Regions from separate parts of the Agarivorans sp. D1326 genome, predicted to be linked through region 3. Evidence: predicted binding sites of a transcription regulator. Region 3 holds the regulator's gene; each other region holds the start of a gene.
What was found. Region 3 encodes LexA, which represses DNA repair genes until DNA is damaged. Its sites were predicted from a motif close to TACTGTATNNNNATACAGTA; they were not measured.
Positions count from the first base shown of each region.

Region 1: recA (recombinase RecA) is a predicted target of LexA. The motif match lies at 4,328-4,347, and genes of this name have one in related genera.
Region 2: dinB (DNA polymerase IV) is a predicted target of LexA. The motif match lies at 3,078-3,097, and genes of this name have one in related genera.

Region 1 is NZ_JBTWEN010000001.1:768,688-778,848, forward strand. Features, by position in the region: gene alaS (alanine--tRNA ligase) at 1-2,612, opposite strand, end outside; gene ACYFDN_RS03525 (regulatory protein RecX) at 2,755-3,204, opposite strand; gene recA (recombinase RecA) at 3,239-4,282, opposite strand; gene mutS (DNA mismatch repair protein MutS) at 4,444-7,017, shown strand; gene rpoS (RNA polymerase sigma factor RpoS) at 7,087-8,037, opposite strand; gene ACYFDN_RS03545 (peptidoglycan DD-metalloendopeptidase family protein) at 8,093-8,896, opposite strand; gene ACYFDN_RS03550 (YqaA family protein) at 8,901-9,479, opposite strand; gene ACYFDN_RS03555 (protein-L-isoaspartate(D-aspartate) O-methyltransferase) at 9,476-10,117, opposite strand; gene surE (5'/3'-nucleotidase SurE) at 10,117-10,161, opposite strand, start outside.
Region 2 is NZ_JBTWEN010000001.1:721,940-732,100, forward strand. Features, by position in the region: gene ACYFDN_RS03290 (aminoacyl-histidine dipeptidase) at 1-188, shown strand, start outside; gene ACYFDN_RS03295 (SPFH domain-containing protein) at 394-1,776, shown strand; gene dinB (DNA polymerase IV) at 1,969-3,063, opposite strand; gene ACYFDN_RS03305 (peptidoglycan-binding domain-containing protein) at 3,184-3,783, opposite strand; gene ACYFDN_RS03310 (choice-of-anchor L domain-containing protein) at 3,838-5,151, opposite strand; gene ACYFDN_RS03315 (MOSC N-terminal beta barrel domain-containing protein) at 5,461-7,335, shown strand; gene gloA (lactoylglutathione lyase) at 7,374-7,829, shown strand; gene ACYFDN_RS03325 (GGDEF domain-containing protein) at 7,988-8,953, shown strand; gene ACYFDN_RS03330 (protein-methionine-sulfoxide reductase heme-binding subunit MsrQ) at 9,021-9,659, opposite strand; gene msrP (protein-methionine-sulfoxide reductase catalytic subunit MsrP) at 9,670-10,161, opposite strand, start outside.
Region 3 is NZ_JBTWEN010000012.1:78,652-88,812, reverse strand. Features, by position in the region: gene ACYFDN_RS19060 (cytochrome c oxidase subunit 3) at 1-774, opposite strand, end outside; gene ACYFDN_RS19055 (cytochrome c oxidase assembly protein) at 758-1,336, opposite strand; gene ctaD (cytochrome c oxidase subunit I) at 1,338-2,930, opposite strand; gene coxB (cytochrome c oxidase subunit II) at 2,942-4,048, opposite strand; gene lexA (transcriptional repressor LexA) at 4,340-4,987, opposite strand; gene ACYFDN_RS19035 (helix-turn-helix domain-containing protein) at 5,813-6,631, shown strand; gene ACYFDN_RS19030 (hypothetical protein) at 6,929-7,672, shown strand; gene ACYFDN_RS19025 (serine hydrolase domain-containing protein) at 7,711-9,081, shown strand; gene ACYFDN_RS19020 (DcaP family trimeric outer membrane transporter) at 9,210-10,161, shown strand, end outside.

The DNA of each region.
Region 1 (10,161 bases), on a different contig from region 3:
ACAAGCCACTCTTTCACTTCAGCTAAGGCTTTAGGTAAACCATCTGGATTTGAACCGCCGGCTTGTGCCATATCTGGACGGCCGCCACCCTTACCACCAACACATTGTGCAGCGATATTCACCATCTCACCCGCTTTAACGCGACCAGTAAGATCTTTAGTTACACCAGCAACCAAGCTAACTTTTCCGTCGTTTACAGTGCCTAGTAAAATTACGCCGCTTTCAAGCTTAACTTTGAGCTCATCAACGCTACTACGCAGTGCTTTACCTTCTGCGCCATCGATTAAAGCAATCAATACTTTCACACCATTAATGGTTTGTATTTGATCTGCAGCATCATTACTGGCGGCACTAGCTAACTTAGCTTTTAGCTGAGTTACTTCTTTCTCGAGCATTTTGTTGCGATCAACTAACTGAATCACTTTTTCGCCAATATTAAATTGGTCGCCTTTAACCAAGTTAGCAGCTTTTTCTGTCTCTTCGGCTAGGCGGTGAATCAAGTCGATAGCAAATTGACCGGTTACTGCTTCAATACGACGAACCCCAGCAGCAATACCTGCTTCGCTGGTGATTTTAAAGAAACCAATGTCACCAGTGTGGTTTACGTGAGTTCCCCCACATAGCTCAGTTGAGAAATCACCCATGCTTACAACACGCACGTCGTCGTCATATTTCTCACCAAATAAGGCCATCGCACCAGCCTGCTTAGCTTCATCAAGGTTCATTACCTTGGTCTCAACAGGCAGGTTGCGACGAATTTGTTGGTTTACTAGGTGTTCAACTTGGCGTAACGAGCGCATAGACACACCTTCAAAGTGTGAAAAATCGAAACGTAAGCGCGCCGCTTCTACCAAAGAACCTTTCTGAGTAACGTGCTCACCCAATGTTTGACGTAATGCAGCGTGCAATAGGTGTGTTACCGAGTGGTTTAGCGCAGTATTCCAGCGACGACGAGAATCAACTTTAGCTTGCACCTGCTGCTGAACATTTAAGTCACCACCTTGCAGGTAACCTTTATGTACAAAAGCCTTGCCCACTTTTAAGGTATCTTGCACAACAAAGCTTCCGCCTTGGTACATCAACTCGCCAGCATCGCCAGCTTGACCACCTGACTCGGCGTAAAACGGTGTTTTATCTAACACGATAATAGCTTGGTCACCACCGGTAAGAGACGATTGAGGCTCGCCATCTTTATACATTTCAACAATCTTAACGTCTGCTTCTAAGTGTTGGTAACCAAGGAACTCAGTCGCGCTGTCAATAATTAGATTGTCGTTGTAGTCGGTACCAAAGTTACTGGCTTGCTTCGCTCGCTCACGTTGAGCTTGCATGGCCGCTTCAAACTCGGCCTCATCTACACTTAACTCTCGCTCACGGGCGATATCAGCGGTTAAATCTGCGGGAAAGCCATAAGTGTCATAAAGCTTAAACACCAGGTCACCTGGAATAACCGAACCTTCCAATTCGCTAAGTGCTTCGTCCAAAATTAGCAAACCACGGTCAAGGGTTTTGGCAAACTGTTCTTCTTCTAGCTTAAGAACACGCTCAATAACCGGTAGTTGAGTTTGTAGCTCTGGGTAGGCTTCACCCATTTCAGCGATTAGTGCAGGCAACAATTTATAAAAGAATGCATCAGTAGCACCCAGCTTGTTACCATGTCGAACCGCTCGACGAATAATACGGCGAAGTACGTAACCGCGACCTTCATTAGCTGGCATAACACCATCTGCGATTAAGAAGCCACATGAACGAATATGATCGGCAATTACTCGCAATGATTTGTTTTCCAAATCATTGGTGCCAATAATTTTGGCAGCTGCTGCAATCAGGTTTTGGAAAATATCAATTTCATAGTTAGAGTGTACGCCTTGCAAAATGGCGGCGATTCGCTCTAAGCCCATACCGGTATCAACCGATGGGTTTGGTAAGGGCTCCATTGTTCCGTCGGCTTGACGGTTGAACTGCATAAATACTACGTTCCAAATCTCAATGAAACGGTCGCCATCTTCTTCAGGACTTCCTGGAGGACCGCCCCAGATATGTTCACCGTGGTCGTAAAAGATTTCGGTACAAGGACCACAAGGCCCAGTGTCACCCATTTGCCAAAAGTTATCTGACTCAAACTTTTTCTCTGGAGACTTATCGCCGATACGAATGATGCGATCTTTAGGCACACCAATTTTGTTAGCCCACAAATCAAAGGCTTCATCATCGGTTTGGTAAACGGTGACTAAAAGCTTCTCTTTAGGTAACTTAACAACTTCAGTTAAGAACTCCCATGCATAGCCAATGGCTTCTTCTTTGAAGTAATCACCAAAGCTGAAGTTACCTAGCATTTCAAAGAAAGTATGGTGACGCGCCGTATAGCCTACGTTTTCTAAATCATTGTGCTTACCGCCTGCTCGCACACAACGTTGTGAGCTAGTGGCTCGACTGTAATTTCGCTTATCAATGCCAAGAAATACGTCTTTGAACTGATTCATACCCGCATTGGTAAATAGTAAGGTAGGATCGTCGTGAGGGACTAATGAACTACTGGCAACTACTTGGTGATTTTTGCTGTTAAAGAAGCTTAAAAATGCATTTCTTACTTCAGCTGAAGTCATCTTCATGAAACTCTTTCCTGGGGGTTTGTAGCAACTCGACATAGCGGTGAAACCTAAAGTTTCCCGTCGATAAGCGCTAAAAAAGGTGAAACCGTTACTAATCGCGACAATATATCACGCAGACCTTTGCAGGCAAAGTGTTCGAGGCTTATTGCTGTTGTAGTTCGCTATACAAGATATTGATTAGTTCGAAATCGAAGCCTCGTCGAAACAAGTAGGCTGTACATTTTTGCTTTTGCATTCGGTCGCTGGGTAAACCTTGCTTAAATTTCTTGTTAAAACAAAGTTCGATGGCTTGGTACCAATCCCAGTCATCCTGTTCCAAAACTTCAATCGCTAAATCGCCGCTAATACCCTTGATTTGCAAATACTGCTTAATATAGTTTTTGCCATAGCCTCTGCTAACCCTAGCGCGGGTTAACGATGCAGCATAACTTCTATCATCTAACCAAGCATTTTGTTGCGCGTACTCTAGAGCATCACTAACTTCGTCATCTTGGTAGCCTTTTTGCCGCAGTTTTTGCAACAGCTGCAGTTGGCTATAAGAACGTCTTGATAGCAAGTCGATGGTGGTATGTAAGGCACTACGATTAGTCATAACAAAAAGGAGCCCTTAGGCTCCTTTATCTCGCTTATGCTTCTTGATCTACTGGAGCTTCAGCGGCAGGCTCTTGCTCTTCGAGCTCAACCTTATTTAACAGGTTGTTACGAATTGTCATCTCAATTTCTTGAGCAACTTCTGGATGCTCTTTTAAGTAGGTAGAAGCGTTTGCTTTACCTTGACCTATTTTATTGCCTTTGTAAGAGAACCAAGCACCGGCTTTATCAACCAGCTTCTCTTTAACACCTAGGTCAACCAGCTCACCGTAGCGGTTAAAACCTTCACCATACATAATCTGGAATTCAGCCTGTTTAAACGGTGGTGCAATTTTGTTTTTAACCACTTTAACGCGAGTTTCGTTACCAACAACTTCATCGCCAGCTTTAACTGCGCCAATGCGGCGAATGTCTAAACGAACCGATGCGTAGAATTTAAGTGCGTTACCACCGGTAGTGGTTTCAGGGTTACCAAACATTACACCAATCTTCATACGGATTTGGTTAATGAAGATACACATACAGTTAGTTTGCTTAAGGGTACCGGTTAACTTACGTAATGCTTGAGACATCAAACGTGCTTGCAGGCCAACGTGGCTATCGCCCATGTCTCCTTCAATTTCTGCTTTTGGTGTTAAGGCTGCAACCGAGTCAATAACAATCATATCTACAGCACCAGAGCGGGCTAACATATCGGTAATTTCTAGAGCTTGCTCACCAGTATCAGGTTGAGATACCAATAAGTTGTCTACGTCTACACCTAGCTTTTTCGCATAGATAGGGTCTAAGGCATGCTCCGCGTCAACAAAGGCACATACTTTACCCACTTTTTGGGCTTGCGCGATAGCTTCTAAAGTAAGTGTGGTTTTACCAGAACTTTCAGGGCCATAGATTTCAATCACACGGCCCATTGGCAAGCCACCTGCACCCAAAGCAATATCAATTGATAAAGAACCAGTAGAAATGGTTTCAATATCCATGGTACGGTTATCACCAAGCTTCATGATTGAGCCTTTACCAAATTGCTTCTCAATTTGGCCTAGGGCCGCAGCTAATGCCTTTTGTTTGTTCTGATCCATATCGCCCTCGTTAGGTGCTTTTAACTATCTTGTTGAACAGTAGTATACTGGGTATTCATACAGTATCAAGTTTATTCCATAAAATTCCTAAAAGAGTTTTGCCTAATTAGCTGGCAGCTTTTATCCTTGCAGCTTCGTTCACCTAAATAGCCAATAATTCGATTACGCTGATGACTGAAACAAACCTAGAAAAACATACGCCGATGATGCGCCAGTACCTTAATCTAAAGGCGCAACACCCTGATATCCTTCTGTTCTATCGGATGGGCGATTTCTATGAGTTGTTTTATGAGGATGCAAAACGCGCATCTGAACTAATGGATATTTCGCTAACCAAACGTGGACAATCAGCCGGTACGCCGATTCCCATGGCAGGCATTCCCTATCACGCGGCCGAGAACTATCTTTCACGACTTGTACAACTAGGCGAGTCAGTCGCGATTTGTGAACAGATTGGCGACCCAGCTACCAGTAAAGGGCCGGTCGAACGAAAAGTAGTTAGAATCATCACCCCTGGTACAGTAAGTGACGAAGCGCTACTAGAGGAAAAGCAAGACAACTTACTAGTTAGCGTAGTGAATCAACTAGAACAAATTGGTCTTGCTTACCTGGATATTGCCAGTGGTCGCTTCGTTATCAATCAGTTTAATGGCGAGGATCAGCTACAAGCCGAACTTCAGAGACTAAACCCAGCCGAATTGCTCTACCCCGACGATTTTGAATTTTACCCAAGTTTGCAAAGCTACAAAGGCCTACGCCGACGCGGTGAGTGGGAGTTTGATTTAGCCACAGCGGAAAAAGTGCTAAACCAGCAATTTGGTACTCGTCATCTAGATGGTTTTGGCGTGAGTGAATATCCCCTCGCCCTGTCGGCAGCGGGTTGCTTATTGCAATATGTCCAGGATACCCAGCGCACTGCATTGCCACATATCAATGCAATTATTATTGAAAGCCAAAGCCAGTTTATTCAGCTAGATGCAGCTAGTCGCAAAAACTTAGAGCTTACTCGAAACTTGGCCGGCACTTATGACAATACTCTCAGCGCCATTTTAGATCGCAGCGCCACTGCCATGGGTAGCCGCTTGCTCAACCGCTGGATCCATCAACCGTTGAGCAATCAGCAAGAAGTTGTAGCTCGCCAAGATTGTATTGCCGAGATCTTAAGTGCTGACCTCTATCCACAACTTCAAAGCATTCTTAAATCCATAGGTGACATTGAGCGTATTTTAGCGCGTTTAGCATTGCGCTCTGCTCGTCCTCGGGATCTTGCTCGCTTACGCAATGCTTTTGACCAACTGCCCGAGCTGCAAAGTTATTTACTTAACTGCCAGGCTTTAGCCCCTTTAGCTAAAAACATCGGTGAGTTCCCAGATACCCTCACACTGCTACAAAATGCAATTATTGATAATCCTCCAGTACTCATTCGAGATGGTGGGGTTATTGCGCCAGACTACAATCAAGAACTGGATGAGTGGCGTAACTTAAGTGACGGGGCTACTCAGTTCTTAAGTGATATAGAGCAGCGTGAGCGCGAGCAAACAGGCATCGCTAATCTAAAAATTGGCTATAACAAAGTGCATGGTTTTTATATCGAAGTTAGCAGAGCCCATGCAGAACAAGTTCCTGAGCACTATATTCGCCGTCAAACTTTAAAGAATATGGAGCGCTACATCATCCCTGAGCTTAAAGAGCACGAAGAAAAAGTGCTTTCTAGTCAAGGTAAAGCGCTAGCCCTTGAAAAACAGTTATACGAGCAACTACTCGACCTGTTAATGCCAGAGCTAAACAAAATGCAACAAAGTGCTCAAGCCATTGCTCAACTAGATGTTCTAGCGTGTTTGGCAGAAAGAGCCGAAAGCTTAAACTATTCTCGCCCAAGCTTTGTGAAAAACTCAGGTATTAGTATCCAGGGCGGCCGTCACCCGGTTGTAGAGCATGTAAATGAAACACCATTTATTGCCAACCCAGTTCAGCTAAACAAACAGCGCCAGCTATTAATAGTTACAGGCCCTAACATGGGTGGTAAATCGACTTATATGCGCCAAACAGCACTTATCTGTTTGATGGCTTACATGGGAAGTTATGTTCCGGCTGATAGCGCAGAACTTGGACCAATAGATAAAATCTTCACTCGTATTGGTGCTTCCGATGATCTGGCAAGTGGTCGTTCTACCTTTATGGTTGAGATGACTGAAACTGCAAATATATTGCATAACGCCACTGCCAATAGCCTAGTACTGATGGACGAAATTGGCCGAGGAACAAGCACTTATGATGGTATGTCATTAGCTTGGGCCGTAGCGCAGGCATTAGCTAAACTTAAATCACAAACGCTTTTTGCTACTCACTATTTTGAGTTAACTCAGCTTCCAGAATTGTTGGAAGGGGCAGCTAATGTGCATTTAGACGCGGTTGAACATCAGGATACCATCGCATTTATGCATCAAGTACAAGATGGCGCGGCGAGTAAAAGCTATGGCTTGCAAGTAGCTGCTCTTGCTGGCATTCCAAAAGCAGTCATCAACCAAGCGAAACGAAAGCTCAAACAACTTGAGGCGATTGAGCCTGTTGGCTCAAATGCAGTAAATGGAGACTTAGCTGCTCAGTTAAACATGGACTTAGGCGAACCAGAACCTCACCCGGTTGTTGAGCAGCTTAAACAGCTCGACCCCAACGAACTAACTCCTAAAGCAGCTTTAGATTTATTGTATAAACTAAAACAGCAAAGTCATTAAATTACCTGTTCAGTCAGCAACTAAAAAAGGAAGCCTAAGCTTCCTTTTTATTATCTAATATTTCTTTAACTACACTTTAAACAGCGAATCTATAGATAAATTCTGTAGAGAAAGTATGTCACGTAAGCGACGTAGCGCTTCAACCTGAATTTGTCTAACACGCTCGCGTGTTAAGCCTATCTCACGGCCCACATCTTCCAGAGTAGATGCTTCATAACCTAGTAAACCAAAGCGACGTGCTAATACTTCGCGTTGTTTGCTGTTTAGCTCACCTAACCAACCAACGATACTATTTTTCATATCGTCGTCTTGGGTGCGGTGTTCAGGCCCGTGGTCATTCTCATCTGAAATGATATCAAGCAAGGCTTTATCATTATCCCCACCAATAGGCGTATCAACTGAGCTGATGCGTTCGTTTAGACGTAACATCTTAGTGACATCTTCAACCGGACGATCTAGCGTTTCAGCAATCTCCTCGGCGGTTGGTTCGTGATCTAAACGGTGTGCTAATTCACGTGCTGTACGTAAATATACATTTAGTTCTTTCACCACATGAATCGGTAATCGAATAGTTCGAGTTTGATTCATAATTGCTCGTTCGATGGTTTGACGAATCCACCATGTAGCATAGGTGGAGAATCGGAAACCACGCTCCGGGTCAAATTTTTCCACTGCTCGAATCAAACCAAGGTTCCCTTCCTCGATTAAATCTAGCAGTGCTAAACCACGATTATTGTAGCGGCGAGCAATTTTTACCACCAAGCGAAGATTACTTTCAATCATCCTTTTACGCGCGGCTTCATCACCTCTAAGGGCGCGGCGGGCATATAGGACTTCTTCTTCGGCGGTAAGCAATGGAGAGAAACCAATTTCGCCAAGATAGAGCTGAGTAGCATCTAAACTCTTGGAAACATCGGCTTGCATGATGTCATCTTTATCAGATTTTTTATCAACAGTTTGATTCTTTGAATTTTCTGTTGAAACGCTTTTAAGTTTTACAGCAGTTTTTACTTGGGTCATAGCATAACCTCCCTGAACAAGACCTGATTGCTGTTATTGTTATATGCAATCTAGGCTAGAGTGCCGGTAGATACTTAGCTGGATCTACTGACTTTCCTTTGAAACGGATCTCAAAATGTAATCGCGTATCTGTTGTTCCTGTATCGCCCATATCGGCGATATGTTGCCCTACTACTACTTGCTGTTTTTCTTTGACACGTAAACGACTGTTATGAGCATAAGCACTTAAATAATCATCATTGTGTTTTATTATTATTAGTTTTCCGTAACCTCGTAATGCACTACCTGCATACACCACTCGACCCGGTGCTGAAGCTACGATTTTTTGGCCTTGCTTACCGCGAATATCTAGGCCTTTATTACCATTCTCTTTGTTAGAGAAACCCTTGATAATCTTGCCTTTTGTTGGCCAAACCCAGCCTTTGACGGGACCGGTTTTAGCCTTCACGGTAACTTTCGGCGAGTTTTTAGCGTATGCCTTTGTTGACGTTGATTCAAGTTCTTTTGACGATTTTTTAACATCTTTAACTTGCGGCTTCACAGTTTTATGCTTATTGGTTTTAGCTTTACTGGTTTTAACACTGCTAGCTTTCAGATTTATAGTTTGACCAACATATATTGTGTATGGAGGCGGAATATTATTTCTTTTTGCTAATTGTTCGGGGTCGATCCCAGCCCGCCAAGCAATCGAGTACAGTGTTTCGCCCTTTGTTACTTTATAACTGGAGCTATTTAGGACACCTCGGGTCTCTTCGTTATAAGTTCCAGCATTAGTAACTGGCGCGGGGCCGCCTTCTCGACTACACCCTTGTAGCAAGCAAACGAGAAACACTAAGCCCAAATAACGCCAGTAATTCATAGTGTTAACGAAGCAATAAGTACGCTACCACAGCTAAAGCCACAACTAACCAACCTAAAATTTCTACATATTTACGAAGTTGAGCTTCCATTTTTTCGCCGCCCCACATCATCAAGCCAGCCACTAGGTAAAAGCGCATACCGCGACCAACTAAAGAGATAAGCAAAAACGGGATAAATGCCATATTCAGAATACCGGCAGTTAAGGTGAAGACTTTGTATGGAACTGGGGTGAAGCTAGCCACAAAAATTACTAATACCCCCCACTTTTCAAACCATTCAAAGGCCACATCCATTTTATGTTGGTAGCCGACCGATTTAATCAGCGGCTCCACAAGAGGCTCGTAGAAAAACTGGCCTAAGGCATAACCCAAAGCCGCCCCTAATACTGAAAAAATAGTCGCCAACATAGCAAAGCGTAATGCTTTATTAGGGCGAGAAAGCGCCATAGGCGCCAGCATGACATCGACAGGAATAGGCCAAAAGATAGATTCTATAAAACTCATCCCTGAAAGATAACGTACAGCATGGCGGTGCTCAGACCACGTCATCACTCTATCGTATAAGGCACTAAAAATTTTCACGCTAATTCACCATTAATTAAAGGAACAAAACGAACGGGTTCAAGATTACGTTGGGTAAAACCTTGGGTTTGTTTTTCTACTAAGATAAGCGACTGTTGCTGCTGTTGCTCACCTACTGGAATAATCATTTGGCCACCTACACTCAATTGCTCAACTAACGCTTGAGGAATAGCTGCTGCAGCGGCAGTTACAATAATTGCATCGAATGGCCCTTTGCTAGCCCAACCTTGCCAACCATCGCCATGTTTTGTTGCAACATTATGTAAATCGAGCATTTTTAAGCGGCGTTTGGCTTGAAACTGCAACGTTTTAATCCGTTCAACTGAGTAAACTTGGTCGACTAAAGAAGCTAAAACCGCAGTTTGATAACCCGAGCCGGTGCCAATTTCGAGCACTTTTTTCGGCTGTGTTTGCAGCAATATTTCAGTCATTTTGGCCACAATATAAGGTTGAGATAAGGTTTGCCCTTGACCAATAGGCAGGGCGGTATTATCCCAAGCTTGATGTGCAAGCGCTTCATCAATGAAATATTGTCGGGGTAGTTTAGCGATAGCGTTCAAAACGGCTTGGTTTTGTATACCGTGTTGACGTAGTTGATTCACCAGTTTCACACTATTTGGGCTTTCGCCAAATTGCATTACCTTGCCTCCCAATCCTTGATCCATGTGTCTAGTTTGCCAAT
Region 2 (10,161 bases), on a different contig from region 3:
ATGTGATGGTGATTCATGCGGGCTTAGAATGTGGCTTATTTAAAAGTGCTTACCCAGAATGGGACATGGCTTCTTTTGGCCCTACCATTAAGTTCCCACATAGCCCTGATGAGAAAGTAGAAATTGCCGCTGTAGAAAAATACTGGCAACTACTACTCAGTGTGCTGAAAAACATCCCAACTAAATAGTAAATTCTGTTTAAGAAGGCAAACTGGTTTCTCTGCCAGTTTGCCTTATATATCAAAGCTCTCCTCCAGCGAGTTATAGTTCCAAAACTCTGTTTATTAAATTATTAATATTGCCCTCAACAAGACGGCGAGCTGTGCTAATATCGCAGCCTTTAATTTTTAGTGTAAACATTGATTTAGAAGGAACTAACAATGGCTGAAACCAATGCCAGTGCAGAAAAAAGCCCTAGATAGCCTAAACAAGCTAAAAAAAGGTGGATTTCAATTTAACTTTAAGTTTGTTTTCATTTTGCTAGCCCTCGCGGGATTAGGCTACACCTTAAGTAACTCATTTTTCTATGCAGAACCGGGTTACATATACCACGTTAGAACTGTTACCGGTAATGAAGCGGTAGTCACTGAAGTTGGTTATAAGTTTTATCCTTTTGGCCGTTACAACTCATGGAAGAGAGCAATGACCGTGCAGTCTTTATCGGGTGCTGCTACAAACTCTATCCGCGCGGAAAAAGACTCTGACAACTCCTCAGCTAGCCTTCCGCCAATGAGCATTATGTTCTTAGACCAAGTAGACGCTCATGCCGAAGCCACCGTGCGTTTTTCGATTCCTGCCGACCATGAATCTTTCTTAAAACTGGCCCATGAATTTAGATCGCCGGAAAACTTATTACGTACCGCACTGATACCAGCCTTTAAAGAAACCTTGCAAGCAAATGCTTCATTAATGGCAGCCGAAGAATACTATGCAGGCGGAAGAACTGAATTCAACTCAGAGTTTGAAAACCAAATGAGTAGCGGTATTTTCTTAGTTAAACGTGAAGAAATCACCATACACTCAAAACAGTCTACAGGCACTGCCAACGCCGCTCTGGGCACCGACCAAGAAGAATATGGTGACGATAGCAAAACAGTATTTGTGGTGAACAAAGTACTAGATACAAACGGCTTACCGATGCGTAAGTCCCAGCGCTTCACCGATTTTGGCGTAACGGTAGTATCAGCATTAGTGACCGATATGCGCCCGAATGCCAAGTTTATTGAGCGTATGCAGCTCAAACAAAAAGCCTCAGCAGACCGAGCCATTGCTCGCGAGCAGCGAGTTCAAGAGGAAGAGCAACGACTACTCGCCATTGCTCGTGGTGAACGTGAAGTCGCAGAGCGTCAAGCTCAAGCAAAGGTTGAGCAGATTCAAAAAACCACCGAAGCGCAAACCGACAAACAGCTTGCTATCACCAATGCAGAGAAGTTAAAGGCTCAGGCAGAGATCTCTAAAGAAACGGCTGAAATCGACCTAGAAAAAGCCCGTATCGAAGCTGAAACCAAACGAACCTTGGCAGAAGCAGAAGCCTATCAAAAGCGGGTAATTCTTGAAGCGGATAACGCCTTAGCTCAGAAACTAGAAGCGGAAGTAAAGATTCAAGCGCTTTGGGCAGAAGCCTTTGCAAAACGTAACGTACCTACAAACGTTTTTGGCGCAGGTAGTCAATCAGGAACACCCTCAGGCAGCGACGCTGAAACGCGAGCGTTTATGCAAATGTTAACTTTAGATGCAGCTAAACGACTTAGTTATGACCGAGACCTTACTAAATAACCTAAGCTCGGGATAATAAACTGGTTTCTAGCGGCTATTTTTACTTATTTCGGTGTTGAAGATGCTTGCAATAGGCTAGCTATTGACGCGCAGCTTCGCCTTGAACTAAGCAAAACTATCTCGACAGAAACATGACACTAGATTAAGTACTTGGTTGCAAAGCTATCGTCACTTCCTTATCCCGAGTTCAGGTTAAGTAGTTAACGATTCAAACGGCAAAACCAGTTGTGGTGACTGGTTTTGCTGCTCATAAGCCAAACCAATATGCAAACCAATTAGCCGCACCGCCTTTCCCTTCCCTCTAGCAAGCGCCTCTTCAAACAACTCCAATAATGCCGACTCATCAATATGCTGACACTGTTGTTCTTTGGTAGTTTGTTGAAAATCTGCAAATTTTACTTTCACCCCAAGTTTATTCATCTTGGCTTGCTTTAAGTGCTTTTCACTGCGCCGCTTAAGCTCAGGCAGCAAGGCTAACAAGCGTTCTACCAAAATAGCTTGGTTACCTTCGTCTTTAGCAAAGGTGCGCTCTACCGCCACCGATTTTCGCTTACGATCGTTACTTACAGCGCGCTCGTCTACCCCCTGACAACGCAGCCACAACATCTCGCCAAATTTACCAAATAGCTGCTTTAACTTGTCTTTATCTGCACGGCGAACATCACCGCCGGTATACAAACCTTGATGATGCAGCTTCTCAATGCTCACCTTGCCAACACCTGAAATTTTTTCAAGCGCTAAGGTCTCGATAAACTCACTGACTTGCTGCGGTTTAATGACATATACGCCATTGGGTTTGTTTAAATCTGAGGCGATTTTGGCTAAAAACTTCACAGGCGCTACACCAGCAGATGCTGTTAGACCTGTTTTAGCAAAAATATCTTGGCGGATTTGTTCAGCGATGAGTGTGGCCGAGCCTTTGCAGGCCTCACTATTACTTACATCTAGGTAAGCTTCATCCAAAGACAGCGGCTCGATAGCATCGGCGTATTCATGAAAAATGCCTTGTACTTGTTTACTCACTTCTTGGTAAACCTGCATGCGTGGAGGCACCAATACCAAATGAGGGCAAAGCTGCAAGGCTTTATGGGTTGGCATAGCTGAGCGAACACCATATTCACGCGCAAGGTAGTTACAAGTAGTCAACACCCCGCGACCGCTGCGCATCCCGCCTACAGCCAAAGGAACATTGGCTAGCTCTGGCTGGTCTCGCATTTCAACAGCCGCATAAAAACAGTCCATATCAACATGGATTATTTTACGTTGTATTGGCTGTAAATCTGCCACAGCTATCGCCTCAAAACTGTATATAAACACAGTATGCGATATTTTACTAAAAATTCAAAGTAACAGAGCCACTTTCCTTCTAAAGTAAAGTGGCTCTATTTGGTAAACAATTGAATTGTGTTATTGGGTCTTTTTAAGGAATAAATTAGACAGGGTAAATTGGTCGGGAATACCCGTTTGCGGAATGCCGATGTCTTTTTGATACTTAACAAATACTTCCACATCCAATGGGGTAAATACTGAGCCATCAACCGAGGTATTGTAATACCCTAAAAACTTTAAACGCTGCTTAGCTCGCTGCAAAATCTCTACATAATAATAAGAGTTTGCATCGGCCACAGAGACCTGCACTAACGGGCTCTCTTTTTCTAAGCGAATTGGAAACACCGTTTTAATTAAGCTATTTACTGCGTCTAAGTACTTAATATCGGGGTTAGCTTTACAATGACGCTGCAGTAATGCCAACAACAACTCGGTAGTTTGCCAAGGCACAACATCATAGTTTGAGGGCTGAAATTGATTGTAAGAAGTCACGTAACCTTCTAACCAACCACCATAAAGTAAGTAATCAGAATTTTTCTGTTGAGCGCTTTGAGTAAAGTCACTACAGCTTTTTCTTGCGGCGCCTTTTGCAGCAAATTTACCAGAATCGTCAGCAGCCAATGCACTGCTGCTAATAAACACCGCAATCGACCAAACAACTATTAGTATATGTTTCATGACACCCCAAAAAGATTAAAGCCTAAGTTTTCACTTAGGCTTTTAAAAACAATACTATTTATAATAAGCACTGAGTTTTTTTCGTCCAGCCCAAAATGCCATAACTAGACCAAACATAAATAACGTTGGCGACTCTGGCACACTGTTGTTATCTGGAACAAATACCGTAACGGGTAGCTGCGATACTTGGAAGCTGCCCGTTTCGACAAAAGACAAACCGGTAACAAATGCCAGTGGACTGGTAGGATCCAAGCCAAGATCTAAGTTAATGCCGCTTAAGGTGAAGGTACTTACAGGATCAAAGTTGATACCAAACTCAAACGTTTCTCCTGCTGCTAATGCAATTTGCTGCAATACTCCTTCAAACAAAAACTCAATCACGTAACCATCTGGGTCATTCACCGAAGCTAATGAAGGTGCGGTAACTGAAGCAAACATACCATCAGTAGAGTAGACATAACCAGCTGCTACATCAGGGTCGATCCAAATCGTTTCACCACTTTGTACCTCGGGTAGGTCAAATACAAAGGCACCATTTTCATCAGTAGGGTTACTCGGATCCGGCAAAATCGGCACAAATTCAGATTCGCCTAATTCACCAAAGCTACTTAAGAAGATAGTCGTATCTAACACGCTATCGCCGGCATCAGCCAAAATGAAAGTAAAGGTGTTTACCCCTGGCTGTACTGGAGCATCAAAACGCAACTGCGGATTGCCGTTTGGTGCTAGTACACCATCAAGCTCAGTACCTCGAATGTCACTCATATCTGGATGGTCAATATTGATAGGTAACAAAGGGTCACCTGCACTAGAACCGGTGGGTAAGGCTCCTGCGATATTTTCACCATTTAAAAATAAGCCAAAGCCATCGGTGACAGTACCACCAACAAACTCCGGCCACTCTTCAGAGCCAAATACCCCGAAAAAAGTCAATGTGGTAGGGTCGACTGAATTTACCGTGAAGCTAATATCTAACTGCACCGGATCAAAATGGCCTTGAATACCCGTTAAAGGGGTTAACATTGCGTTTTGCTCAGCAGTTGCTGCAGTGTCAAAACTTCCGGTAAACCCACTGTCAGTATTTGGCCCATCCTCATACGATTTAACTAAACCAGAGCTAAGAACCACTCCGCCTTCCGAGGGAATACCATATACGCCAGACTCATTGGTGAAAGTACCAGCTTGCCCAAGACCAGATTGAGACAAAGTCGCCGAATTGATAACAATACTTGAATCAGGAACTAACAAAGATTCAGCTAGCTCCATTGCATCAAAACTTTCTGTTATAACGATAGCAGAGGCCATAGGCGCATAGAGCGATCCAATCGCTAACGAAACCAGCGAGGCCTGCAAAACTTTTTTGTTCATGACAGCTTCCCTTCCTTAAATAACGAGTGAACTTAAAAGTCTATTTAGTGAGCAAAAAGCACGCCAGCTGAAGACATAAAGATAAGGCAATGATAAATATATAAATAGTTTTTTATAACAGCTAAGTTCTTGGGTTGATTGTAAATAAAACTGACAGATTCATTTATAATATAATTACACTTTAGCTCGTGACCCGGTGGTTAAGGTGAGGTGGCGAAAACGTAGCTCGTTTTTTGCTGAACACCCTAGCTACCAAGCCTTTGCTTGAGTACTATTGCTAGATTAAATAGGCAAAAGGAAGCTCAAGCAGTGAATGATGCTCGTGTTAGTCAATTAAGTGTTTATCCGATTAAGTCAACCGCAGGTATTCATCTAAATCATGCCTTTGTTGAAGAGCATGGCTTAGCCTTTGACCGGCGCTTTGTGGTTTGCCAACCGGATGGCAAACAAATTACCGCACGTACTCACCCAAAGCTGGCTCAAGTTCATGCTGCGCTTACCCAAACCGGTTTGCAGCTAAGAGCAGAGAACATGCCAAACTTAGCGATACAATATGCCGAGTTCTCTAGTCACTACAAAGAGATAATGATTTGGAAAGATACAGTGCAAGCCCAGCATTGCAGTGAATCTTACGACCAATGGTTTAGTCGCTATTTGGGGGAAAAATGCCATTTAGTATTTTTTGGTGAACATTCATCTCGTTTGGTAAAACAGCGTGAAACCCAAGTTGCATTTGCCGATGGTTACCCACTGTTACTGATCTCAGAAGCATCACTCGAAGACTTGAACCTGCGCTCTACCACCAAGCACAGCATGGAACAATTTCGCCCTAACTTAGTGGTTAAAAATACTGAAGCCTTTGCCGAGGACGGCTGGAAGCGCTTTAAGATTGGTGAAGTAGAATTTGAAGTGCAAAACCCTTGCTCACGTTGTGTATTTACCACCCTTGACCAGCGCACTGGTGAGTTTGATGCCAACAAAGAACCACTTAGTACTCTAGCTAAGTATCGCCAAGGTGAAGACGGCAATCTTTATTTTGGGCAGAATGTTGTGGCGCTTAACAGCGGAAATATTAGCTTATACGACCCAGTAGAAGTGCTTGAAACTCGCACACCAGAGCGTTACCCAGAAAACGTAAATAAACGAAGCCAAACTTCCCCAGACAAACAACAGTGGCAACAAGGTGAGGCACTTGAGTTACGTTGTTTAGCAGTAAAACAAGAAACTCACGATGTAAAAACCTTTATCTTTGAGGCCCCCGAGCAAACCTTGAGTGAATATTTGCCTGGCCAATATATAGGCTTCGAGTTTGAAGTTGACGGAAAGCCACTGCGCCGCAACTACACGCTTTCTAGCTCTCCTACTCGCCCACAACGCTTAGCCATTACCGTTAAACGGGTGCTTAATGGCCAAGTGTCTAACTGGCTTCATGATACCCTCAAGCCAAACATGAGCTTAAAAGCCCATGCTCCCGATGGCGATTTTCATGTTAAGCAAAGCAGCAACGCCAAATTACTTTTACTCTCCGCCGGCAGCGGTATTACCCCTATGTTGTCGATGATGCGCTATTTAAGTGATTTGAATATCGACCGCGACATCGTGTTTTTGCATAGTGCTCATAGTGAAAATGACCTCATTGCCAAGCAAGAGCTAGCGCTACTTAGCCAAAGCTTTAGTCACTGCAGTATCCGCTATACACTCACCCAACAAGCCCCTGAAAACTGGCAAGGCTATCAAGGTCGCCTAAACCGAGGCATGTTAATGGATGTAGCAGATTTAGAACAACGCGCTGTTTATGTATGTGGCCCGCAAACCTTTATGCAAAGCGCTAAAGAACAACTGTTAGCCTTAGGTTTACATGAAGACGATTATTACGAAGAGAGCTTTGGTCATCACCCAACAACGACTTCAGAGACTAAAGCGCTGAATATTTTATTCGACAGTTGGGATACCTACCTTCAAGGCAACAATCAGCAAAACTTATTAGAGCAAGCAGAACAAGCAGGCCTAAACTTACCTTACTCTTGTCGTGGCGGCTTTTGTGGCAGCTGCAAAGTTAAGCTGCAAAGTGGTGAAGTTGAAGTATTAGAAGATAGCGGATTAACCGACGATGAAAAACAACAAGGCTATATCTTGAGTTGTAGCTGTATTCCCAAAGGGGATGTCTGCATTACTCAGGATTAGCAAAAATCTAATCATTATTAAACTAACAGGAAGACAATATGAAGTTTCTTCACACCATGGTTCGAGTTAAAGATCTCGACGAGTCCATGCGATTTTACTGCGATTTACTTGGCATGAGCGAAGTGCGTCGTTACGAAAGCGAACAAGGGCGATTTTCTCTTATCTATTTGGCTGCCGATGAAGACATTGAGCGAGTAAAAGCCGAAAACGCACCTTGCTTAGAGTTAACTTACAACTGGCCAGATGAAGATGGCCAACAGGAAAGCTACACCGGCGGTCGTAACTTTGGTCACATTGCGGTGTCGGTAGAAGACATTTACGGCTTGTGCCAAAAACTGCAAGATGCCGGTGTAACCATTAACCGCCCACCAAGAGACGGCCACATGGCATTTATCGTTTCTCCAGATGGAATCTCTGTAGAACTCTTACAACAAGGTGAATCTCTACCTCCACAAGAGCCTTGGGCATCTATGCCAAGCACTGGTTCTTGGTAAGAATTAAGGCCCTAAATAACAACTTGTAAACTTGGCGATACGGAATAAAAAACTGTATCGCCCTTTAGATTTGACCGGAGAGTCAAATAATTATAGGAAAGCGAGAGTAAAATTTGATAAACTGCTTACAATTGTAAACACATTGTGAAGCCGCATTAATGGATGAAAGCGACAAGATAATCGCCGAACTGCGCGAGCAAAATCGGCATCTACAATCCCAACTCGATGACACTAAAAACCTTCTTAATATTGCCCTAAACGACAGCGGACTTGTGCTTTGGGAGCAGGATATTCCTAGTGGTAGGCTTAGTCTTTACAATTGTGAATACGGAAAAATTTGTGGCATTTCAGCTTCTGAACAGGAAGCACTCTACGAAAATTGGAAATCTAACCTTCACCCCGAAGACAAAGAGCTAGCTATTAATGCTTTTGAGTCAATGATCCACGGGCATAGTAATGAATACAATATTGAATATCGCATGGTGCATCAAGATGGTAGTACTCGCTGGATTAAAGACCGCGGCACCATTCAAGAGTATGATCGCGACAATAACCCACTTCGAGTGATTGGCACGCATATCGATGTCACTCAACTGCGCGTAGACCAACACCGCTTATCTAAGTTGGCCCACCATGACACCTTAACGGGTTTACTAAACCGCCATGCATTTGAAACGGAGTTCAACCGATTTTGCCAAACCATAGATGCCAACGGCGGCACCTTAATGTTTGTCGATTTAGATCAATTCAAGCCAATTAACGACCAGTATGGCCATACTGCGGGCGATCACATACTAAAAGCTTGTGCTAAACGTATCCAAGATAGCTGTCCTGAAAAGGCAAAGGCAGGGCGCATTGGCGGCGATGAGTTTGCCATACTGCTGCCCTTTAGTGATACCGAGCAGCTAGAGCAACAGGCTAGAACATTGCTCGATAGTTTCAACCAAACTCATAGTTTTAATCATATTGAAGTTTCGGTGAGCCTAAGCATAGGTATGTGCAGCTTTCACCGTCACAACGAAGAATTTAACCAAATTCTCCATCGCGCAGACCAAGCCATGTACCAAGTTAAACATAATGGCAAAAACAACTACGCGTTGTGGAAGGCCCCTACCCCAAAGTAGCTATTTATAAGAATTTTTGATTGTAGAATAACTACTTATCAAATAATCCTGCCTTATTTCTGATCACTTACTTAGAGTGACTGGTATTATTAAAACTACTCAACCAACGCTGAATTTGCAGCTTTCGCAGTGAAAACAAGCCAGCAACCACTACTAAATAAAGCACCGGTTCTAACCACCCCGACTTTAATGACCACCAAAAGTGAACCAGAACAAGCAAGGTTATAGGATAAACTAAGCCATGCAATTGCAACCAACGACGCCCTAGTTTTTGTTGTAAGGCTTTAAGCGAAGTAATGCTCATTGCTAGCAATACCACAAAGGCAACCATGCCCAACCAAATGTAAGGTCGTTGGATATTCTCCTGCCAAAATAGCTGCCAATCTAAACCTAAATCAATCACCAAGTAAGCCGCTAAATGCAACAGTGCATAAACGAACACATAAAGGCCAATTAAGCGCCGATAAGCTAATAAGCTAGGTAACTTAAACCTACGTGACACAGGCGCTAAACAAAGCGTAATAACTAAAATGTTTAATGCACTGTTCGCTAGGTAATGAATAATAGCTTGAACGGGGTCTCCTCCCCACCAGCCATTAACGACCGCTAAAACACAATAAAACAACGGGCATAATAACAGCAGGTGCAATAGGCCTTTTAGTTGCCAACGATAGCTGGCAAGCGTTTTGTTTATAGCTTTACTCACCTAAGCACCATTAGAAGTAGCGGGTTAAATCCATGTTTTTGTATAAGTGGGCAACCTGCTCACCATAACCATTGAACATTTCGGTATCGATACGCTTGCGTCCCAATAAACCCGCGTCATCAATTCTACGTTCAGACGCTTGGCTCCATCGAGGGTGGTCGACCTTGGGATTTACATTGGCATAAAAGCCATACTCATGGGGTGAAAGGATATTCCAAGTGGTGGGCGGCTCTACTTCGGTAAAGCGAATTCGTACTATCGACTTAATGCTCTTAAACCCATACTTCCAAGGCAGAACTAAGCGCAATGGCGCACCGTTTTGCGCAGGTAAGGTTTTGCCATACATGCCCACTGCCATAAAGCTTAAAGGGTTCATCGCTTCATCTAAACGCAAGCCTTCTACATAGGGATAATTGATGCCGCCACCTACAAACCGGCTTTTCTGCCCTGGCATTTGTTCTGGATCGTACAGCGTTTCAAAAGCAACATAACGCGCTGATGA
Region 3 (10,161 bases):
GTGGCCTTTTAGTACCCTCAAAAACATCACCGTAAGCATGATAGCGCCTAAAGTAACGTGTAAGCCGTGAAAACCCGTGAGTAAGAAAAAGGTATTGCCATAAATGCCTGAATCAAGGCGCAAGCCTAATTCCTGATATGCATGAATGTATTCTTCAATTTGAAAAAATAAGAAAGCAAAACCTAGCACCAAGGTAATGGCTAACCACATTTTAAGTGGCCCACGTTTATCTTTTTCTAAACTCACATGAGCAAAGTGCAAAGTCACTGACGAAATCACCAGTATTACAGTATTCAACAGTGGCAAGCCGAACCAGCCCATCGCTTGGGTTGTTGTACCGCCGGGCGTTTCAACTAGCGGCCACATGGCAGTAAACTCAGGCCATAACACAGCGCCAGTCATTTCATTATTACCAGCACCGCCCAACCAAGGCACAGCAATCATTCTGGCGTAGAATAACGCTCCGAAAAATGCACCAAAGAACATTACCTCGGAGAAAATGAACCAACTCATGCCTTGGCGAAAAGAGCGGTCCATTTGGGCACTATATAAGCCATCCATACTCTCTTGGATAACATTGCCAAACCAACCAAACATCATGGTAACAATTACCACAAAGCCACATGACAATATCCAAAGGCCGTAGCTTTGCTCACTGCCCATTTGTTGAACAGAAAAACCAGCGCCCATGGCGATTAGGAATAAACCAACCGCGCCAACAATTGGCCATATACTTTGCGCAGGAACGTAATACTTCTCATAAGGCTGCGTCATTGCTCACCTCTCCATCGGCACTTACTTGTGCAGTTTCAGATTCAATCGGCTCGCCCTCTACGGCAAATAAGGTGTAAGCCAAAGTTAAGGTATTTATATCTTTAGGTAACTCTGGATCTACATAGAAGAACAATGGCATGTCTTGCTGTTGACCCGGAGCTAAGGTTTGCTGCTCAAAACAAAAACAGCTGACTTTTTTAAGATGATTGGCCGCCAAACCAGGGCTAACCGAAGGAACCGCCTGCACCGTGCCACGTTTGGGAGTAAGGTTACTAGCACTAAAATCAATCTGTAGTGTCTCACCTGGATGGACTTTTACTTGGTTAACCTTAGGACCAAACTTCCAATTTAGCCCTTGCGGTACATAGCTAATAAACTCCACGGTTACGCTGCGCTGTTGGTCAGTAACAAGGCTTAGTTCGCTGGCTTCTGTAGCTGTTTTGCCGTTAATGCCGGTAACCTGACAAAATACGTCATACAGCGGCACCAAGGCGTAACCAAAGCCGAACATAGCCACTACTACAAGCAGCAGCTTTGTGACTAAACGGCCATGGCCAAGCATATTATTTAATCTCCGGCGGTGTAGAGAAACTGTGGTAAGGCGCTGGCGATGGCAATGCATCCCATTCTAAGCCCTCTGCGCCTTCCCAAGGTTTAGCCGGAGCAGGTTCACCGCTACGAATACACTTAATCACCATGTACAAGAAGATGAACTGCGACAAACCAAAGGCAAAGCCACCAATACTCACAATGGCGTTAACATCGGCAAACTGCAACGCATAGTCTGGAATACGCCGTGGCATGCCACCTAAGCCTAAAAAGTGCATAGGGAAGAACAACACATTTACCGAGATAAGCGAACACCAGAAATGTAACCGGCCCAGGCCTTCGTCGTACATATTACCGGTCCACTTAGGTAGCCAATAATAAGCAGCGGCCATAATCGAGAATACCGCGCCAGTTACCAGTACATAATGGAAGTGCGCCACCACAAAATAAGTGTCGTGATATTGGAAATCCACCGGCGTAATCGCCAACATCAATCCCGAGAAACCACCGATGGTGAAAAGCACAATAAAGGCCAGTGCGAATAACATCGGCGTTTCAAAGGTCATTGAGCCGCGCCACATGGTGGCCACCCAGTTAAATACCTTCACCCCTGTAGGTACCGAGATCAGCATGGTACAAAACATGAAGAACAACTCAGCTGCCACAGGCATACCAGTAGTAAACATATGGTGCGCCCACACAATGAAGCTTAAACCAGCAATAGATGCAGTGGCGTAAACCATCGAGGCATAACCAAACAATCTTTTACGAGAGAAGGCAGGAACAATCGCCGAGATAATGCCGAAAGACGGCAAAATCATAATGTAAACTTCGGGGTGGCCAAAGAACCAGAATATGTGCTGGAACAGTACTGGGTCTCCTCCACCAGCGGCATCAAAAAACGACGTGCCAAAATACTTATCTGTAAGCACCATGGTCACTGCACCTGCTAATACCGGCATCACAGCAATCAACAAAAATGCGGTAATAAACCAAGTCCACACAAATAGCGGCAACTTCATGTAAGTCATGCCGGGTGCACGTAAGTTCATAATGGTTACAATCACATTGATCGCCCCCATAATCGAACTAATCCCCATAATATGCACCGAAAATACAAACAAAGCGGTACTGTCTGGGCTGTAGTTAGTAGAAAGCGGCGCGTAGAAAGTCCAACCAAAGTTAGGGCCACCACCTTCCATAAACAACGAGGCTAACAGCATGGTGAAAGCAAAAGGTAAAATCCAAAAGCTCCAGTTATTCATGCGTGGCAAGGCCATATCTGGCGCGCCAATCATCATCGGAATCAGCCAGTTAGCCAAACCGGTAAAGGCCGGCATTACTGCACCAAACACCATAATTAAGCCGTGCATAGTGGTCATTTGGTTGAAAAAGTTAGGTTCAACTAACTGTAAACCTGGTTGGAACAGCTCGGCGCGGATCACCATCGCCATCGCGCCACCGGTAATAAACATGGCAAAACTAAACCACAAATACATTGAGCCAATGTCTTTGTGGTTAGTGGTTAATACCCAACGCATTAAACCGCGCGGGGCACCGTGATGGTGCTCATCATGGTCAGCATGAACGTCACTAATCGTGCTCATTATCTCTCTCCCTACTGCGCTGCGTTTTGCACGGCCACAACATCCTTGGCCTGCACTAAATCACCGGTATCATTACCCCAAGCGTTACGCTCGTAAGTAATTACGGCAGCCAGCTCTTTCAAACCTAGCTGTTTACCAAAGGCTTGCATCGCAGTGCCCGGTACACCATTCACAACTACTTCAATATGTTTGCCCACATCACCAATAGCGATTGGGCTGTCTTTCAAGCCAGGGAACACACCTGGTAAGCCTTCACCGTTAACTTGGTGGCAAGCTGCACAGCTTTTGTCGTAGACTTTTTTGCCCAGCGACATCAGTTCGTCTTGCTCCATAGTCATAGCAACCAGCTCTAACTCTTGGGCTTGCTTGGCTTGATAAGCAGCTTCTTCCTCGGCTAACCAAACATCGTAATCAGCCTGCGTTTTAGCGATAACCACAATCGGCATAAAGCCGTGGTCCTTACCACATAACTCAGCACACTGGCCGCGGTAAATGCCGGGTTTATCAATGATGGTCCAAGCCTCATTAATAAAGCCAGGGTTGGCGTCTTTTTTAACTGCAAAATCCGGTACCCACCAGGAGTGGATAACATCTTCCGAAGTCATCAAAAAGCGTACTTTTTTATCGATAGGCAATACCAGCGGACGGTCTACCTCAAGCAAGTAGTTTTTGCGTTTTTCCAGCTTGCCGTTAACTTCATCCATATCAGAAGCCAGCACACTGTAGAATTCCAGTTCGCGGTCGAAGTATTTGTAATGCCACTTCCATTGGGACCCGGTTACTTGAATGGTGATATCGGCATCGGAAGGATCTTCCATGGCCAACAGGGTTTTAGTGGCAGGAATCGCCATCCCAATCAAAATAATGAAAGGAACGATGGTCCAAATAATTTCTACTTTGGTACTTTCATGAAATTGAGCCGGCTTGGCCCCTTTAGACTTGCGATGATGAAAAATAGCCCAGAACATGGCGCCAAACACCAGCACCCCAATAGCACAACAAATATAAAAAATTGTCATGTGCAGGCCATAAACCTGCTCACTAATGGCGGTAACACCCGGACGTAAGTTGAATGACATTTCTTGCGCAAATACTTGCGACGAAAAGAATGTCAGCATTATTAGCTGAATCCATCGGCCCACAGCGCTCTCCTTTGCTAGTAGCCAACGACAACAACTCTCCAAACTAGGAAAGTAGCTGCAGAAAAAGGGAAATCCCCCACCCCAAAAGTAGTAGACAGCAACAGCTAAATACAAGCTACTGCTTATAAATTAACCCCTAAGTTAAAGAAATGTAAATATATTGTTGAGATTTTTATGGATAAACACAAAAGATGTGATGCTAACGACAAAAGCCCAAATCGGGCTGATTTGGGCTTAAAAAGGGCGGAACTTATTGCTATGTAAGGCTTACATCCAATCGGCAGTGCGAATAATACCTACCGCTAAGCCTTCAATTTCGATGCTTTGATACTCTAAATCAACTTCAATAGTTGAGAGCTCTTCATTCTCTGGGTGCAAGTAAACCATTTTACCGTCGCGCTCAAAACGCTTAACCGTAACATCGTCTTCTAAACGTGCCACCACCACTTGCCCATTAAGAACGTCATTGGTTTTGTGCACCGCTAACAAGTCACCATCCATAATGCCGATGTCTTTCATACTCATTCCCTGCACCCGCAGTAAATAATCGGCATGAGGGTTAAACAAGTTAGCATCTACCGCATAGTGCGACTCTACATGCTCCTGCGCCAAAATAGGCTCGCCTGCAGCTACTTGGCCAATTAAAGGTAAACCGGGTTCTAAGTCTTCGGCTACTGGCTCATTAGCGCTGGCTGGCAAATACTCTTCACTAATGCGAATACCACGCGAAGCACCAGGGATCATCTCAATAGCACCTTTCTTAGCAAGAGCTCGTAGGTGCTCTTCTGCCGCATTAGCAGAACGAAAACCTAATTCTTTAGCGATCTCTGCACGGGTTGGCGGCATACCCGTTTCGGAAATATGACGACGAATTAATTCAAATACTTCTGTTTGACGGGGTGTTAAAGGCTTCATAATCTACCTGTAAGTTTATACAGCACACTGTTAGTATATACAGCATGAGCAATGAAGCAAGGATTTATCTAAATCAGTGACTTATTGTAGGTTTCAGTTTCATTGGAATTCTTTCCGCTACTTTGAAACTACACCCGATATTTTGTGACACCAATCACAAATAGATAGAATTAAGGATAAAAGAAAGATACGAAGAGTAGAGCTAACTCGCTATTGGACAAAAGTGAGTTAGAGTGTTTATGTAAATAAGCGTTGTCAGGGTTAGGTGGGATAAGAAAATATGCCTTTGCAGGGCTGAAAACAACAAAGAGACAATTCAAGGTTGTCTCTTTGTCAGTTTGGGTATCAAAGGTTCATACTTTTAAGGTCTTATTTTGCATATTATAAAAGTCACCTACACAGTATTCACTTTGGTTGAGGTCGCTATCAATCATGGAAGTGGTAAAGATGATTTGACCGTTACAATATGCTGTGGTAGAACACCACTGGAAACTTTACTCGATGGAAAATCGGTTTGGGCTGAGAAGAACTTAGCTCAAATCTAAACTGACAGACACCGATTCAAAATTGGGTAACTGTCAGATCAGGTCTGAGCTAGTACACATTATTGTATATTGAACCCGTGACTTTTCACTCCTTAGTTACTGACGGAAACGGTCTCACTCGAACTCCATGCGCAAAACATCCAGAGCACTGCTACTCACCTCAAGCCAAACAATGCTGTTTTATATCCCCTATTTCGAATCTAAGGGAATCGCCTGGAAGTCAAAGGCCAGAGAACAAGGTCTGCCCACTGCTTACTCAAGTACTGAGAAATGGTTACCGATGAAGAACGTCTCCTTGTTTCTTCATGAAATGGCAGCGAGATGCGCCGACGATATGCCCCTAGCTGCGGGTAAATACGCCGCTCAAATTTACATTGACGGCAAAGAGGGTTTCATTGGGAAAGATTTTGAACTCAAACAAGTCCTAGAATCATTTATGAGCAACGAGCACCTGTTTAGCCGACAAAACACCTATTGGCTAGAGAAGGCGGGTGAAGAGTGGTGCCTTTGCAACCGAAGTGAGATGAAACCCAGTTTTCCAGGTAGTGTCGTTAACGAATGGTTCAGAGTTGCGCTGGTAATGCAGTTTTGCCGACATTGGCTTGGCCCTGATTGGTCGCCCAGCTTTGTAAATGTTATGACCCATGAAAGCTCAGGCGCCAAGTTTGCGCAGCTGCTAATTCCGCGCACTCAGCTAAGCTACGATTCTCCCGCCTTGAAAATTGGTCTTGCTGGAGTGGACAATCTTCAACCTATGTCCAATCGTACTCTCAAATCCCGTGACATCTCTGAGATCTACTTGCTTTCAGAAAGCTACTGCCACCTACCCAACTTCACCTTAGAGTGGTTAGCCAGCCTGTTTGGCGTCACCAGCAAAACACTGTACCGCTACTTTAATGACCACAGCACATCGTTCAACCAGATGAAGAAACAATCGATTCTTAAGCAAACCCGGAAGCTACTAGAACAGAGTGACGACCCCATTGCTGACATTGCTTATCGTATGGGTTATCAGGATGTATCGAACTTTAACCGGGCAATCAAAGCCATCTGCGGCGCCACACCAGCCCAACTTCGTAAGCAGAATCTACCAGACTAACCTGTCGCAAATAACTGTACACAACTTGGTCGTTTCTCACTGCCCCTTCCCTGCAATCAGCTGCCATTAAAACTTTCCCCTGCCATTAGCTTTACCTAACTTATTGTGGCTAACGCTTATGTCAAGTGTCCGAATATGACCATGACAATGTCCATATATGACCTGTTTTCGGGTGCAGAGAAAACCTACTATTCACTCGTTCGAATGACTCGACGGCCTTCATAACGTCAATGACTAGGCAGATGGCCCTTATTAAAGGACTTCACACTAACTATCACTGAATTATGAGAGCTAACAATGAACACGACACCACTGGCACCTATCGCCGCTCTGAGCATGCTTTTTGCGCTACCCGCTTTTGCCGATAGCGACACGCCAGATCCAGCAGACCTAACTAAGACAAATACCTCTGCCTACGTGGGAATGAGTAACAACGGTGGGTTTAAAGGTTCAATCTCTGGCGATATGGCGTTTCAAAACGGTCAACAAGGCATGCTTACCGTGGAAGCCGCAATGGATAGTCACGGAAATTACACCGACAGTCGCCTGCAATACTTCCATGTTTTCTCTATAGCCAACTCTGTTGTGCCTAAAATCGCGGCTTCTGTAGATGTGCTAGACAACGCCTTGTTTAGCTCTGTTTCGCCCGGCGTGACGCTGGCTATTAACTCTGGTGTAAAAGGACTTAACATTTTTCCACGAGCAGGCGTGTTAGCAGGTAAGTTTTCCCAAGATCTTACCACCATGGCCAACATCTCTGACGACGAAGCTCTAGGTGCCTCAGCTGCGCTATATGTTTTCTACACTGCCGGCAAAGACGGCACGTATTTCGGTCTGTACCCAGAGTACAACTACCTATCAGGCGATGCGGAACTGTCAGTTCTGAACACCAATTTCTTAATGGCCACTCCTTTCAATAGCGAAAAAACACGCTGGGGCCAAATCAAGATCACTAACACCCATACCACCATCAAGAATGCCTTCATCAACCAAAGCATTAACGACACCGTGGTATGGGCCAATTACAAGTTCTACTTCTAAGCAATCTACATCTATTACGTTCTATAAGGTAAAAAACCATGAAAAATCTAACCAAAATGACCAGTATCGCTGTGTTCGTAGCGGCAGCTCTAACCACCAATGCGGTGAGCGCCGAGTCTGCTCTAGACCAAGCATTAGCCCAGCCTGGTGCTAAACCAACTATTCCGGTAAGCCAAGTAAAGCAAGGCTTTGATAAAACATTTATCGATGAAGCAAGCGCGAGCTTTGGTAACTTCCATATGCAAATGGGCGGTGACCACGCGCTGTACTACACCCTTAACATGACCAAGTACCTACCGGCTGAACTGGCTATGCCGCACGGTGAGATAAGTGAACTGAAACGCAATATTGATCCCTCCCTTAATGAGTTGACCTTTACCATGGGCGACGGCAATGAGTCTGTGACTATGGGCGAGTACATCCATGATGAGAAAACCCGGGTACAAGGCATCATGATCCTCAAAGGCGGTAAAGTGGTCTATGAAGCGTTCCCAGGCATGAACCCAGAGGACTCTCATATATGGGCATCGGTAGCGAAATCATCGGTGGGAACCATCCTCACGATGCTGGAAAACGAGGGCAAGGTCGATATGAACAAGCCAATCACCGAATACGTTCCAGAGCTAAAAGGCACCCAGTGGGATAGCGTGATTATGCTTGATGCAATGAATATGGCATCTGGCCTAGACATCAGTGAAAACGCCGCCAATACCTTAAATCCACGCTCGGTATTCCAGCGCATGTTATCCGCTGACTTCAACGTAAAAAATGCTGATGGTGTAATTGAAGATGAGATGAAGGTACTGCGTGATGTGGTTCCACTAGAAGGCGAAGCTTCAGGCGAAGTAGCTCGCTACAGCTCAACTATCACCAAAGTGCTAGGTGTAGCAATCGAGAACATCACTCAAGAGCCCTTTACTCAAGTGTTTGAGGAGCGCATTTGGTCGAAGATTGGTGCTCGCGCCTCAGCACAAATCAACGTTACGCCTGCTGGTCACGCCATCGCGTACGGTGCAGTCAACACTCGCTTGGATGATTTGGCGCGTTATGCTCTGCTATTTACGCCGAGCTGGAACAGCGTGGCTAATGAGCAAGTAGTCTCACAAGAAGTCCTTAGCAAGATGCAAAAAGGCGGAAACCACGCTGCCTATCTTGCGGGTGACTTTACCGACCACTCATGGGTTAAAGCCGCTTTCGGCTTAGACATGCCAATTTATAACTCGCACCAGTGGGACGCTGTTTGGGAAGACGGTGCACTGTTCAAACACGGTAACCTTTACCAAAACCTCTATGTAGATCCAGCGCGAGATGTTGTCGGAGTAGCCTTCTCCACCTCGCCTGTATACCTCACTCCGGACTTACTACCTGGTTATTTGCGCGAGGCAGCTAAACAGCTAGCTGACAAGTAAACACTCTGGCCTCTTCCTAGTTGGGAGGGGCCAATTCCAGTGAAGAAGATATTGCCTTACCCCTCTTACTTCAGGGGGGCGGGCTCACGCACCCAGTACTTACATATTGAGATAAAAGTAGTAACCAGATGAAGCAAGTAAACGTGACTCAACGACAGCCTATTCTCACAGCACTAATCATGCCCATGCTCGGTTTATCTGCTCCCTCTCTAGCCAACACTATTGAGGTATCTGAGCGTACAAACATCACGCTCTCGGGGAAAGTTGTTGGCGCTGTGATCGCTGATAGCGACGTCTCTGGAATGGGAGTGAACAACCTACCTAATGGGCTATTCGGTAAGAATAACGACCCGAGCGTAGCGATAGATACAACCCTAACCAGGCTGAACCTTGGCTCACATACCCAATTTGCGCCAGACGAGACGCTGAAATCCTTAATCTCCTTTGACTTCAATAGTTCAAACAACGGGAAGATGGATTTGCGGATGCGTGAAGCCTATGTGGATTGGCAAATTGGCAATCGCTCGCTACTTGTTGGACAGACTTGGTCAACACTGATGGACCTAAATCGCTTTCCCGATACAGTGTTGGAGCCAACTTTAAGCGGCGTCGTGTTTACTCGCCAGCCCATGGTTCGCTGGTCTCAACAATTTGGCAGTTTCCGTTATGATATTGCGCTGGAAAGTGGCTCAAATAGAGTCGTCACCGAAGACCATCAAGTAGACCTAGATACCAGCTCCCACACGCCAGACTTCATCTTCGGTTTGCAAACTGACAATGAACACTATTGGCTTCGCGCCGCCGGTGTCGTCAACCGCATCACCGTTAAAGACCAACAACAAAGCACTACCTACAGCGACACAGGCTGGGCACTGCACCTGTCTGGCGGCATTAAATTCAACCCCAAAGATCATCTGCAATTGGCTTATTTCAACAGCCGCGGCAATGACCGCTACGTGCTTGGGGTTAGTCAAACTGGTCCCTTGTTTACCCCTGGAACCGGAGATTTCCACTTGCGCGAATCCGAATCTTTATGGGCGGCCGTGGGTCATTCATGGACCGATACGCTCAAGTCCACCT